Regions from separate parts of the Vibrio bathopelagicus genome, predicted to be linked through region 2. Evidence: predicted binding sites of a transcription regulator. Region 2 holds the regulator's gene; the other holds the start of a gene.
The links. Region 2 encodes MetJ, which represses methionine synthesis genes. Its sites were predicted from a motif close to TTAGACNTNTANANGTCTAA; they were not measured.
Positions count from the first base shown of each region.

Region 1: metN (methionine ABC transporter ATP-binding protein MetN) is a predicted target of MetJ. The motif match lies at 5,614-5,633, and genes of this name have one in related genera.

Region 1 covers NZ_CP062500.1:2,815,800-2,823,413, reverse strand. The annotation lists gene IHV80_RS12480 (VCBS domain-containing protein) at 1-212, shown strand, start outside; gene IHV80_RS12475 (Zn-ribbon-containing protein) at 439-1,215, shown strand; gene IHV80_RS12470 (carbohydrate porin) at 1,611-2,816, shown strand; gene IHV80_RS12465 (MetQ/NlpA family lipoprotein) at 2,909-3,718, opposite strand; gene IHV80_RS12460 (methionine ABC transporter permease) at 3,810-4,493, opposite strand; gene metN (methionine ABC transporter ATP-binding protein MetN) at 4,483-5,517, opposite strand; gene gmhB (D-glycero-beta-D-manno-heptose 1,7-bisphosphate 7-phosphatase) at 5,758-6,309, shown strand; gene IHV80_RS12445 (MliC family protein) at 6,387-6,722, shown strand; gene treR (trehalose operon repressor TreR) at 6,812-7,614, shown strand, end outside.
Region 2 covers NZ_CP062500.1:3,348,981-3,356,594, forward strand. The annotation lists gene IHV80_RS15005 (bifunctional aspartate kinase/homoserine dehydrogenase II) at 1-225, opposite strand, end outside; gene IHV80_RS15010 (O-succinylhomoserine (thiol)-lyase) at 228-1,409, opposite strand; gene metJ (met regulon transcriptional regulator MetJ) at 1,618-1,938, shown strand; gene IHV80_RS15020 (malic enzyme-like NAD(P)-binding protein) at 2,133-3,422, opposite strand; gene rpmE (50S ribosomal protein L31) at 3,756-3,974, opposite strand; gene priA (primosomal protein N') at 4,307-6,508, shown strand; gene cytR (DNA-binding transcriptional regulator CytR) at 6,749-7,614, shown strand, end outside.

The sequences.
Region 1 (7,614 bases), 530 kb from region 2:
GAGATGATGTTGCTAATATGGAAATGCTACTCGAGCATGTTACAGCCTCATTATCTGCGGATAGTAGTATTGAATTAGCGATCAAATCGGAATCTGGCCAATCTATTGCAGTTGAGATGACCAACTTGGATTTATCAGGCTTCGATATGAGCGCTATGACAACATCCAATGAAATTGTAGAACAGTTGTTCCAACAACAAACATTTACGTAAAAAGTGGTTTGGCTTGTGTTGAACAGAGTAGAAAGCCAATCAATTTTTTTCTACTTGCCTGAAGATGATATGCGTTTTTAACTGGCTGCTCTAGATCTCCAGGTCGTAGGATTAAGCTATAAGCGAATATTTATTTAATTCGGGGTCATCCGTATTATTAAGCTAAGTACAATAGTATAAATAGTCGTTATAATGACGCTATTAATAGAACCACATATAGTAAATTATGTACGTACTAGAACTTCAATTTGAGTGTTTTGATAACACAACGGTCAGTGCTGTCGATAAGGCAGTTAATGGCTTGATGGATGCACTTCGTTATAACGGACAAGTGCTAGGCCGTGAGTTTCCAATCGTGATGGGCGACGGCGAATTCTATGTTCGCGTTGTGTGCCCAGAGCAAGATAGCTTGCACCCGCGTAATCACTCTGACTTCGTTAAAGTGTGTTTTGATCGTTTGTCTAACGCGAGCCTACTTGCGCCTAAAATGCGTCTACTTGGCCGAGATCTTAACTCAGAAGAAGTGGCAGAAGATGAAGCGCCGAGCTGGCAGGTGTTATACACGACTTTCGTTCATACTTGCTCACCGTTACGTAGTGGTGACAGCCTGTTGCCGATCCCTTTGTACCGCAATCCACCGACCTTTAATGGCGACCATAAAGCGGTATTGAAATGGCAGACTGAATGGCAAGCCTGTGATGAAGTCCAAATGGGGGGCGGCTGTCGTGCTGAACACGCAACTCTGACTGAGATCAGTGATACCAAAAGCGTATTGTTCAAACGCGGCTGGGGCTTAAGAGGGCGCATTGAATATCTCACTAAGATCCCAACGTACTACTACTTGTACCGTGTGGGCGGGATTAGCTTAAAAGCTGAAAAAGAGCGTAAATGCCCTCAGTGTGGTGGTGAATGGCTGCTTGATGCGCCTATCCACGACATTTTCTATTTTAAGTGTGATGACTGCCGCTTGGTATCGAACATCTCTTGGGATCATATTAAGTAACCCACTTAGCTTTATTCTAGATCTAGGGTATCGAAGTATTAACCAATACTTCGATACTTTACCCTCTATTTTTCTTCCTGTTAGCTTCCCGTTTCTTTCTCTTTTTATTCCTTAATATTGATCGTTTATCAGTATTGGGAGAACCCATCTTGTCGAACGAATTTAGTACTTAAACACGTCCATTCTGTGTTTTATCTCTCGCTCTGTAGTCCTTAAGTATTCACCAAGATAATTCCACCCCCATCAACTTTTGATCATTTCAATAGTTAACTGGATCACAGTAATCAATCAGTTCTCTTTCAATTTATATTCCTCTCAATATAAATGGGATCGATCCCATGGGAATGTTCCCATTCATAAAAATAACTTGATTCTAGATCTGAAAGGAATGGACGATGAAACTGTTACCTATTGCTACTGCACTCTCTACTGCTTTACTTGCTCCTAATTTATACGCTGATGAAACCACACCATTGGAGTTCAATGGCTACATGCGCGGTGGCGTTGGCCTGAGTAATGAAGGCGGTTCAAATAGCAAATGGGAGGTGAGTAAAGTTGGCCGACTTGGCAACGAAAATGACCTGTATGGCGAATTTGGTTTTAGAAAAGAGGTGTATGCTGAGGACGACGTTTCATTTTTAGTTGATTCCATGTTGTCGTACTGGCAGGGCCAAGATGAGAACGCTGCGGATAAAAGCGTTGATGTGGTGCAATTGAATGTTCAAGCAGTAGGACTTTTTGAAGATAAGGATATTGGAATTTGGGCGGGTGAACGTTACTACCAACGTCATGATGTACATATCGTTGATAACTACTACTGGGACGTAAGTGGTATTGGTGCTGGTGTTGAACACATCAATATGGGCCCAGGTAAATTATCGGTGGCTTTGATTCAAGACACCGTTACGGGTGATGTGTTTGATGGGGAAGAGACCACAGCCATGATTGCAGACGTGCGCTATGCAGGGATTCCGCTATGGAAAAATGCAGATCTTGAGGTCGGTATTGATATGAACTTCGCCAATGAAAAGCAAGGTCAAACGGTCGATGCGGATGACAGCGTAATGTTAACGGCAAGCTTAAATCAAAACCTTTCTGGTGGCTTCAACAAAACCATTCTCCAAGTCGCTAACTCTGGCTATGCCGAGCAGATGACGACTTTTGGTACAGGTAAAGGTATCGTGCGTGATGCAAACAATAATGACGCTGAGGGCTTCCGATTGATTAACTGGGGTGTGCTTGCTGTTGGTGAGAACATCGAGTTTGGCCACACTGTTCGTTATGCCATGTCGACGGGTGTTGGTGCGAATAATAGCGATGATGACTCTTTTAGCGCTGTCATTCGTCCGCTTTACAAGTGGGATAAGCGTATGCGTACGATCCTTGAAATTGGCGGGTTTGTTGAAACGATTAATAACCAAGATAGTGCGGGTGGCAAGTTTACTGTGGCTCAGGCTTGGGTACCACAAGTGGGCTTTTGGTCGCGTCCTGAATTCCGTATCTTTGCGACTTATCTAAATGATGCTGAAAATGACAATGCCTTCGGTGAAGGTAAAAACAGCGAAATGAGTGTCGGCATGCAAGTAGAAGCTTGGTGGTAAGCCGACTCTTTTAGCCAACTGTAATCAATAAAAAAGGGGCTGACGTTAAGTCAGCCCCTTCGGGTATCTATACGATGCTGTAGTTTAGGTGATTACCAACCTTTAACTACGCCACCTTGGAAGATATCAGAAGCTGCTTTGTACACTTCTTCAGTTTGGTAAGCTTTTACGAAGTTCTGTACGTTTTCAGCGTTTAGGTTCTCTTCACGAGAAACGATTAGGTTTACGTATGGAGAATCTTTGTCTTCAACGAAGATACCGTCTTTTTGCGGAGTCAGGTTGATAGAGCTCGCGTAAGTTGTGTTGATGATAGACAGTGCTACGTCATCTAGAGAACGAGGAAGTTGTGCAGCGTCTAGTTCAACAATCGTTAGATTCTTAGGGTTACCAACGATGTCACGAACGGTAGCTAGAAGACCAGCGCCTTCACGAAGCTCAAGCAGACCTTGTTGCTCAAGAAGAAGTAGAGAACGACCTAGGTTAGTTGGATCGTTTGGTACTGCAATACGCGCGCCGTCTTGGATTTCGTCTACAGATTTCACTTCTTTAGAGTAACCTGCAATTGGGTAAACAAACGTGTTACCAGCAATAGTCAGCTTGTAACCACGGTCAGCCACTTGCTGATCTAGGTATGGTGCGTGTTGGAATGCGTTGATGTCGATAGAACCATCATCCAGTGCCGCGTTTGGTGTTACGTAATCCGTGAAAGTTACTAGTTCAACATCTAAGCCGTACTGTTCTTTTGCTACTTTAGCTGCAACTTCAGCAACTTGTGCTTCAGCACCTGCCATTACGCCAACTTTTACTTTAGAAGTGTCGACTTCTTTGTCACCACAACCTGCTAGTACTAGCGCTGATGCCGCTGCTGCGATAGTAAGTAAACCTTTAAGGTTAAATTTCATAATAATCTCCTTTTAATAACTCTATTTAATTTGGTTCAGATGACGTTACGTCTTTTAAAAACTCGGTATTAATGCATAACGCTGTCAGTTTTTATCTGTGGTCAACGCGGCGAACTAATGAATCACCGATTGATTGAATAATTTGTACCAGCACAATCAACATCACTACCGTTACAGCCATGATGGTCACATCGTAACGGTGGAATCCGTAACGAATCGCGACATCACCTAGGCCACCACCACCTACAGTACCTGCCATTGCCGAGTAGCTCACCAAAGTCACTAGCGTAATCGTTACTGAGTTGATGATAGTCGGTAGTGCTTCAGGAAGCAGAACCTTATTGATGATTTGTGTTGGTGTTGCGCCCATTGATTGAGCTGCTTCTACTAGACCTGTTGGTACTTCAAGTAGCGCGCTCTCGATAAGTCGAGCTACGAATGGGATAGCGCCAATCGTCAGTGGAACAATCGCTGCTGTCGTACCGATGAAGGTACCAATCAGCATCTTAGTCAATGGGATAATCGCAACCATCAGTACTAAGAAAGGCACTGAACGACCCACGTTTACAACCGCACCGAGAATTTTGTTTAGTTTGGTGTTCTCTAACAGACCACCTTTTTTAGTCGTATGTAGAATCACGCCTAATGGGATACCGACAGCGAAGCCAACAATGCCAGCGACAGCAACCATGTAAAGCGTTTCGCCTGTTGCGCCTAATAGAAGGTTACCGTTAAGGCTGATCCAGTCAGCAATCTCGTTGAAACTAAAGGACATAACCAAGCACCTCTACTTTTACATTGTTGTCGCGTAGGAATTGGATAGCAGCATTATCATCTGCTTCATTACCGAACAGCTCAGCGACCATCATGCCGAACTTCACACCGCCGGCGTAATCAAGGTCAGAGCTTAAGATGCTGACATCGATATTGAATTTACGTGCAATCTGCGTCATCAGCGGAGCATCAACCGTTGCGCCAGTAAACTCAAGACGTACCAACGGGTAGCTGCTGTTTACGCGAGTCTCTTGCAAGCGTGCTTGGTAATCTTCAGGAATCGTTAGATCCAGCGTTGAGCGAATAAATTGATGCGCGAGTTCTGTCTTAGGGTGTGCAAAGATGTCACCGACAGTCCCTTTCTCTACTAATTCACCACCGCCAATGATCGCCACTTCGTGACAAATGCTTTTCACTACATCCATTTCATGAGTAATAAGCAGGATAGTGATGTTCAGCTTGCGGTTTATTTCACGCAGCAGCTCAAGAATAGATTGAGTCGTTGCAGGGTCCAGTGCACTGGTCGCTTCATCACACAACAATACTTTCGGGTCAGATGCCAGTGCGCGAGCTATCGCAACACGCTGCTTTTGACCGCCACTCAAGTTGGCAGGGTAGGTGTCACGCTTGTCTGATAGGCCTACAAGATTAAGTAACTCACTGACTTTCGCCTCAATAACCGCTTTATCTTTACCAGCAAGCTCTAAAGGCAATGCGACATTGTTAAAAACAGTACGAGAAGACAGCAGATTGAAGTGCTGGAAGATCATGCCGATGTTACGACGCGCTTCGCTGAGTTCTGATTTGCTGAGTTTTGTTAGGTCAATACCGTCAACAATCACTTCACCAGAGGTAGGGGCTTCCAACATGTTTACACAGCGGATTAGGGTACTTTTGCCTGCACCTGAAGAGCCAATGACTCCAAAGATTTGACCTTGAGGAATGTGGAGGTTGATATCAATTAAGGCATTGATTTCTTTAGTGCCTTGATAGAAAACCTTGTTGACTTGATTCACTTTAATCATAGGGGAACTCGTGCAGGTAAAACAGAATAATATATCGATAGCTCGTTCGATTTACAGACGATGCTATGGTGTTCTATGATCTAAGTCAATAGATATTTTTACGTCTAGACGGCTAAACGTCGATCGTGTTGCCAGGTTAGAAACAAATCGTTAACGAACGCAAAACTAAATAGATAGTGATGAAGCAAATAAAGCGTGTAATAATTAATGATTAATAGAGAGTTGATAGAGAACTGAATTTTGTCTAAACCGGCTGTTTTTTTAGATCGTGATGGTGTGATTAACGTTGATCACGGCTACGTACATGATGAGCATGACTTTGAATACATCGATGGTGTATTTGAAGCGGCGAAAGCGTTTAAAGATATGGGCTATTTATTGGTACTTGTGACCAACCAATCTGGTATTGCTCGCGGCAAGTTTAGCGAAGATCGTTTTCTTTCTTTGACGCAGTGGATGGATTGGAACTTTGTTGATAACGGCGTTGAGCTAGATGGCATCTATTACTGTCCTCACCACGCTGAGCATGGCATTGGTGATTACAAGCAAGATTGTGAATGTCGTAAGCCAAAGCCAGGCATGTTCATTTCAGCGCGTGACTTTCTGAAAATTGATATGGCTAACTCTGTCATGATCGGCGATAAAGCTGAAGACATGATGGCAGCAGAAGCTGCTGGTGTTGGTACCCGAGTATTGGTGAGAACCGGTAAGCCCGTGACTGAAAAGGGTGAGGCACTTGCCAGTGTCGTATTGGATAGCATCAAAGATGTACCATCATATCTGAAAGGCTAAACACAGACCTATCGCTCAGTATGCAAATGAGTGTTGTTCACTATATTTGCCCACTATATAAAGATGAGGAACGCAGTATGAAAGCTTTGTTGATAGCATCTCTATGTTCGGTAGCGTTAGTTGGGTGCTCTAAATCAGCAGCGCCTGATAGCGTAGTATCGGATGATCAATTCGTAACTTATCAGTGCGAGTCTGACGCTTCATTTAAGGTGGCTTACCTTGGTAATGAAAAAGCGGTATTACGTTTGCCTGACAATGAATATCGCTTGACTCAAATAGCGGCAGGCTCAGGAACGAAATACATCTTAGATGATGGCACCTCTGAATTGCTCAACAGCGTTACTTTGCGTACTAAAGGTGACAACGCACGTCTAGAACTTGGCCGTGTCGTCTATAAAAATTGCCAAAAGTAAGTCATAGTTACCTGCTGAAATTTACAAACAGTTAAGTGAGGGATTATGTCCCTCACTTTTTCTTCTCTCCCTTTAACGTTAGACTTTTTATGAGCAAAAAACTCACTATTCTCGATATTGCTAAGCTGTCCGGTGTTGGTAAGTCAACCGTATCTCGTGTTCTGACCAATGATCCAAAAGTGAAACCTGAAACCCGTGAAAGGGTGGAAAGAGTAATTCAAGAATCTGGGTACACGCCTTCAAAGTCTGCGCAGTCTATGCGTGGTGGCAGTCAGAAAGTCATCGGCGTGATTATTTCTCGTTTGGACTCTCCTTCTGAAAACAAGGCTGTTAGCACTATGCTGACCGAATTGTATCGAGCGGATTACGATGTCGTGATCATGGAAAGTCAGCTAGATAGAGAAAAAGCCAATGAGCACCTTCAGGTACTCAAGCGTCGCAACGTAGATGGCATCATTGTGTTTGGCTTTACGGACTGTGATATTCCAGCGATCGAAGCATGGGAACACAAAGCGGTGGTGATTGCTCTGGATACCGAGAACGTGACGTCGATTAACTATGATAACCAACAGGTGATCAATAGTGCGTTAACGCATTTAGCAGATCAGGGGATCTCTGAGGTTGGTTTCATTGGCGTTGATCCAAGTGATAAGTCAACCGGTGAACTGCGTCTTAAGGCTTATCTTGAGTGGTGTAAAAATACTGGTTTGATTGCGAATTATCGTACTGGTCAACTTCATCATGAAAGCGCTTATCAGCTGGTGGATGAGGTTCTTACCCCTGTAACTCAAGCTATCGTGTGTGCCAGTGACACAATTGCCCTCGGCGTAATCAAACGCCTGCAAGAGCTACAACGTGAAGATGTGGTCGTCACCGGCGTTGGTGGTAATGA
Region 2 (7,614 bases):
CTGGAACTGACGAAGGGTTTGTAGGCATTCATGAGCAATGCGGCCATCTTTGTCGAGCGCTTCAACAAACTCAATCAAACGGTTGGTAGTTTTACCTGCCGCCGATACAACGACTAGATCGGTTGCTGATGAGTATTCTCTAAGAATGTTGACCACGCGTTGGTAACATTCAGCGTTCGCTAAACTGCTACCACCAAATTTATGTAGCTGGCGAAAGGTTGCCATTATTAACTCTCCCCTTCAGCGATAAAGCCTTGTGTTTTTTCGAAGGCTTGCTTGAGATCGTCGATTAGGTCTTCTGCATCTTCAAGGCCAACAGAAAGGCGTAGTAGCTGTTGAGAAACACCCGCTTCTGCTAGAGCTTCTTCGCCCATCGCACGGTGAGTCATCGACGCAGGGTGACAAATCAGGCTTTCAACACCACCCAGTGATTCAGCCAAAGAAAATAGCTCTAACTTATCTACAAAATATTTAAGTGCTTCAAAAGAGCCCGCAAACTCAAAGCTCAACATGGAGCCAAAGCCCAACTGCTGTTTCTTGGCTATCTCGTGACCTGGATGTTCAGGAAGGCTTGGGTGGTAAATCGTACCCACCAGATCTTGTTGTTGCAGAGCCGTCAGAATTTCACGTGAACTTTCTTCGTGAACACGCATACGCGCACCTAGCGTACGAATACCGCGGAGCGTCATGTAGCTATCAAATGGTGTGCCGGTTGCACCAATACAGTTGCCCCACCATGCTAGTTCTTCAGCGTGCTCTTCAGTTTTCGTCACCACAACGCCACCAATAACATCCGAGTGTCCGTTGATGTATTTAGTGGTTGAATGAATAACAAAATCAGCACCCAGCTCTAAAGGCTTTTGGAACACAGGCGTCAAAAACGTGTTATCGACAGCAACCAGAGCACCCACTTCTTTCGCTTTGCGGCAAGTTTCTGCAATATCAACCACACGAACTAATGGATTCGATGGCGTTTCAATTAAGATCAACTTTGGCTTAAGCGCGATCGCGGCATCCAGCGCGGCTTGATCCGATTGATCAACAAACAGAACTTTGAAGTCACCTTTAAGTGAGCGTGTGTTAAACAGACGGTAAGTGCCGCCGTAGCAATCGTGTGGTGCGATAATAAGATCATCGCCACCTAAGAAAGCAGAAACCCATAAGTTAAGCGCCGAAGTACCACAGTTAGTAACAACCGCGCCTTTACCAGACTCAAGCTCAAACAGTGCCGTTTCTAATAAACCACGGTTTGGGTTACCAGAGCGGGTATAGTCATACTTTGGCACTTCACCAAAAGCGGGAAACCCATAGTTAGTCGAAAGATAAATTGGTGGGACAACGGCATGGTGTTGCGTGTCTGACTCGATACCAGTACGTACTGCGATGGTTGCTGGCTTCCGGCTGCTCATAGGTGCTTCCTTACAAGTTTTGCGTCTGAGAATCACAGCTGCTTGTCGGCATTTTGCGGCTGTGTTAGATATATGTTATTCACTTTACTTTCATAAACGTGAGACGTCAACACTTCTAGACGTCCATATGTCTTTGCTTATGGCAGTAAATCCCGCTAAAATCACCACTATTAATTTATTCTAACAACTAAAGTGATGAAGGTACGCAATGGCCGACTGGAATGGTGAATACATAAGCCCATATGCTGAGCATGGAAAGAAAAGCGAACAAGTAAAGAAAATTACAGTTTCTATCCCTCTAAAAGTGTTAAAGGTTCTTACTGACGAGCGCACTCGCCGCCAGATTAATAACCTACGCCATGCAACAAACAGTGAGCTACTGTGCGAAGCCTTTCTACATGCGTACACAGGCCAACCACTACCAACGGATGAAGACCTTCGTAAAGACCGTCCAGACGATATTCCTACTGAAGTGAAAAAACTGATGACAGAGATGGGTATCGAGTTCGAAGCATTTGACGAAGAATAACAATAACTCAGTCACTGCCTTCAATATTGATTCGCGATAACTGAACCCTATTTGTAACATCAACCACTACGTCCTCTATAACTGCGCAGTGAATGATAGACATAAAAAAACCGACTCCTAATGGGTCGGTTTTTTATTATTCTTTTTCACTCAATCGCGAAGCCGCAATCACAAGCGGCTACGCCATCCAGTGTCTATGCCATATAGTTAGCAGGCATCTCAATACGAGCAACGCCAGACTCAACCGCCGCTTCCGCTACTGCTTTTGCTACGCGAGGAAGTAGACGTGGATCCATTGGCTTAGGAATGATGTAACCTTTACCAAACTCCAGTGCAGTTTCACCCGCAGCAGCCAGTACTTCAGCCGGAACTTCTTCTTTCGCAAGTTCACGAATCGCTTTAACAGCAGCCAATTTCATTTCGTCATTGATTTCGCTCGCACGCACATCGAGCGCACCACGGAAAATGAATGGGAAACAAAGTACGTTGTTTACTTGGTTAGGATAATCACTACGGCCAGTACCCATAATAAGGTCAGAACGAACTTCATGAGCAAGCTCAGGCTTGATCTCTGGATCTGGGTTTGAACATGCAAACACAACGGGCTTATCAGCCATCAGCGTTAGTGCTTCTGCTGGTAACAGGTTAGGACCCGATACGCCCAAGAACAGGTCAGCGCCTTCGATAACATCTTCAAGCGTGCGCTTGTCCGTGTTATTTGCGAACAGCTCTTTGTATTCGTTTAGGTCATCACGACGAGTGTGGATCACACCTTTACGGTCAAGCATGTAGATTTTCTCACGCTGAGCGCCACACTTAATCAGTAGCTCCATACATGCTACAGCCGCTGCGCCAGCACCTAAACAAACGATCTTACACTCTTCCAGTTTTTTACCTTGAAGCTCAATCGCATTCAGCATACCCGCTGCCGTTACAATCGCAGTACCGTGTTGGTCATCGTGGAATACAGGTACATCACAACGCTCAATCAGGCGACGTTCAATCTCAAAACAATCTGGTGCTTTGATGTCTTCTAGGTTAATACCACCGAATGTATCTGCGATATTCGCAACCGTATCAACGAACTCATCGATTGTGCGGTGTTTTACTTCAATATCGATAGAATCTAAACCAGCAAAACGCTTAAACAGTAGCGCTTTACCTTCCATTACAGGTTTAGAAGCAATAGGGCCAAGGTTACCTAGGCCAAGAATCGCAGTACCGTTAGAGATAACAGCAACCATGTTGCCCTTACCTGTGTATTTATAGACGTTATCAACGTTCTGTGCGATCTCGCGAACAGGCTCAGCCACGCCAGGGCTGTAAGCAAGTGCTAGATCTTCTGCAGAGTTTGCAGGCTTCGTCAGTGCTACGGCAATTTTGCCTGGAATTGGGAACTCATGATAATCAAGAGCTTGCTGACGGAATCGTTCTTGAGGCGATAATTCTTGAGAGGATTGGTCTTGGCGGCTGTCTTCAGACATAGGTGTAGGTTCCTAGGATATTATTATTTGGGGGATCTTGTTCATGTTAATAGATGTACTTCAAAGTTCCTAGGTAGTTAAAGCCTCTGTCTCATTAAAAAACGAGATTTCACTACTAATAAGACCAGTGAGCAGTTGAAATTGCTATCGCTTGTTGAACTTTCAAGCGGATTTCTAGGAAGAGTGATAAAGGGGAAAGTAATGAAGCCAAACTCAAGTCGACAGCCTATCGTCGAGATAAACGGAGAGCGTTATAAAAATTAGTGTTTCCTCAAATTACAGGCAACAAAAAAGGACACCGAAGTGTCCTTTTTCATGTCTAAATAGCGAGAATTACTTCTTGCTAGAAAGAGCACCGAAACGCTTGTTAAAGCGATCTACACGGCCGCCTGTATCTACGATACGTTGCTTACCAGTGTAGAATGGGTGACATTTGTCACATACGTCTAGGTGAATACCATCTTTACCTAGAGTAGAGTTGAATTCGAATGTGTTGCCGCAAGAACAAGTTGCTGTTACTGCTTTGTATTCTGGGTGGATACCGACTTTCATGGGAAAACCTCAGTTAGGCCGTGTCGCTATACGATTCTATGCCGCACACCACACGTAGTTAAAAAATAAAATAAAGACACCGCAGCATCACTAAAAAGCGATAAAGCCATACCTTTAAGGCGCAGTATATTAATGAATCTGTGAGGTAGGATCAACTGATTTGATACATTTTTCGCCAACACTTTCTTTAAACCCTCTATATAAGCATCATTTTTTAGTTCAGCTAGCATTCAAGCCTCAAGTAAGCTCTGTCATCCAAACTGCTCCTCGAATTTAACGTTCTTATCCTTTAGACTGTTCGCTCTCGTCAACTCAGATAAAGCCATCCCTTTATGCGTCCAATGATTGCCCGTGTGGCACTGCCTGTACCACTCGACAAGCAGTTCGATTACAAGATTCCTAGCCACCTATTTCCGATTATTGGTGGGCGAGTCTCTGTGCCTTTCGGACGACAAACCTTAACTGGTATTGTGACGGCTCTGGTTAACGAGTCTGAATTCGAGCTAGACAAACTTAAGCCCATTAAAGCCCTATTAGATAACCAACCCGTTTGGCCTGAATCGGTCTACTCACTATTAATGTGGTGTAGCCAATTTTATCAGTATCCACTAGGTGAAACTTTTGCCAATGCTCTGCCAAGCGCTTTACGAAAAGGTAAAGCTGCTGACTTCGCAACGCTTGTCGAATGGCAACTGACCCCACCAGGTAGAGACCAATTCATGCAAGGCTTTGGTCGCGCCGTCAAGCAAGCCAAAGTGATGCACATGCTTGAGCACGGCCCGGTTCCTCATCAGGAGTTCATTGATGAAGAAGTGGGAAGCGCAGTACTCAAGACTTTGGAAGAGAAAGGTTGGATTGAATCGATAGAGAAAAAACCAAAGCGTCATGCATGGCCAACGGATCTCGAAAACGACCAAGACAAACCAAAACTCAATGCTGAGCAAGCCATCGCGATTGCGACCGTAAATAGTCAAACCGATTTTGGTTGCTTCTTGCTAGAGGGTGTCACTGGTTCAGGTAAGACCGAAGTCTACCTAAATATGATTAAGCCGATTCTCGACCAAGGCAAACAAGCGTTAGTCTTGGTACCTGAGATTGGTCTCACTCCACAAACAATTAACCGCTTTAAGCGACGCTTTAATGTGCCTGTTGAGGTTATCCACTCTGGATTAAACGATTCTGAGCGACTCAATGCATGGCTATCAGCCCGCGATAAAATTGCAGGCATCGTGATTGGTACGCGCTCGGCTCTGTTCACGCCGTTTGCTGATTTGGGCATTATCATTGTTGATGAAGAGCATGACGCCTCTTATAAACAGCAAGATAGTCTGCGCTACCACGCTCGTGATGTCGCGATCATGCGTGCTCATAAGGCGCAAATCCCGGTGGTTTTGGGTTCAGCTACACCGGCTTTTGAAACACTGCACAACGCCCAGATAGGTAAATACAGCTACCTTACCCTCACCTCACGCGCTGGTGTCGCACTGCCGACCACCAATAAAGTGTTGGATGTTAAAGGGGAGTATCTGGAAAGTGGCTTGTCTGCGTCGTTAATTGCAGAAATGCAAAGACACTTAAAAGCGGGCAACCAAGTGATGCTGTTCCTCAATCGCCGCGGTTTCTCCCCAGCATTGATGTGCCACGACTGTGGTTGGACAGCCGAATGTAAACGCTGTGATGCCTACTACACCTATCACCAGTACAGTAATGAAATGCGCTGCCACCATTGTGGTTCGCAGCAGCATATCGTACACAATTGCCAAGGCTGTGGTTCAGCTAACTTGGTGACGGTGGGTGTCGGCACCGAGCAACTTGAAACACAACTTGGTCAACTGTTCCCTGAATACAAAACCATTCGTATTGACCGCGATAGCACCCGCCGAAAAGGCAGCCTAGAAAGCGCGCTAGAATCGATTCGTAAGGGTGAATACCAAATACTGATCGGTACACAGATGCTTGCCAAAGGGCACCACTTCCCTGACGTGACACTTGTGGCGTTATTGGACGTTGATGCCTCTTTATATAGTAGTGACTTCCGCGCCTCTGAAAGACTGGCTCAGTTATTCACTCAAGTTGCAGGTCGAGCAGGTCGAGCCAGCAAACCTGGTGAGGTTATCTTACAAACTCACCATCCAGAACATGGCTTGTTACAAGCACTTCTGCACAAAGACTATAACCACTTTGCCCAGACAGCTCTGGCTGAACGCAAACAAACGATGTTGCCGCCTTATACCTTCATGACTCTGTTTAGAGCAGAAGCGAACGACACACGCTTGGTGGAAGAGTTCTTGCGTCAAGTTCGTCACACATTGGAATCTCATCCACTGTTTGACCAATATTGCATGGTGCTCGGCCCAACTCCTGCGCCATTGGCAAAACGAGCAGGTAAATCTCGCTGGCAGCTGATCTTGCAAACACAAACTCGTTCATTAATGCAAAAGCTATTAATGAGTGCGAAGCCGGCAATTAATATGTTACCCGCTGCGAAAAAAGTCCGCTGGTCACTCGATATTGAGCCGCAAGATCTGAGCTAAACCCACTCGGGTTAAAACTAATGATAAGTTTGTTCACAAATATTTCATATTTCTCGTGAGCAACTTCACACTAGTCATGTGATTTTTGTTAATCTAGCCGTAACTTTACACGGATGAAACGAATAAAATATTGCAATAAAAAAAGTGTTAGCAACACTTTCACAATATCTATCCGATTGTATTAATTATTCATGCCTTAGATACTTAGGCAGCAAAGGAACTTAAAAGAGGGTTTAATTTATGGCGACAATGAAGGATGTTGCCCAGCTAGCAGGCGTCTCAACCGCAACGGTATCACGTGCATTGATGAACCCTGAGAAAGTCTCAGTTTCGACTCGTAAACGAGTAGAGACAGCAGTACTTGAAGCTGGATACTCACCCAATACATTAGCTCGAAACTTACGTCGCAACGAATCAAAAACCATCATCACTATTGTTCCTGATATCTGTGACCCTTATTTCGCTGAGATCATCCGTGGTATCGAAGATGCTGCAGTAGAAAATGATTACCTAGTTCTGCTTGGCGACAGTGGCCAGCAGAAAAAGCGCGAATCATCATTTGTTAACTTGGTATTCACCAAACAAGCTGACGGCATGCTGCTGTTAGGCACCGACCATCCATTTGATGTCAGTAAGCCTGAACAAAAGAATCTACCGCCTATGGTTATGGCGTGTGAATTTGCACCCGAGCTTGAATTACCAACGGTACATATCGACAACCTGACCTCTGCATTTGAAGCCGTGAACTACCTAGCTCAATTAGGTCATAAGCGTATTGCTCAAATCTCTGGGCCAACCACTGCAACTCTGTGTAAGTTCCGCCAACAAGGTTACCAACAAGCACTGCGCCGCGCTGGAGTATCAATGAACCCAGCTTACAGCACAGTGGGCGACTTCACTTTTGAAGCTGGCGCGCAAGCAGTTCGTCACTTATTGGCACTTCCAGAGCAACCAACCGCGATTTTCTGTCACAACGATGCGATGGCAATTGGTGCGATTCAAGAAGCGAAAAAGTTAGGTTTACGTGTTCCCCAAGACTTATCGATTGTTGGCTTCGATGACATCCAATTCGCTCAATACTGCGATCCACCGCTAACGACTATTTC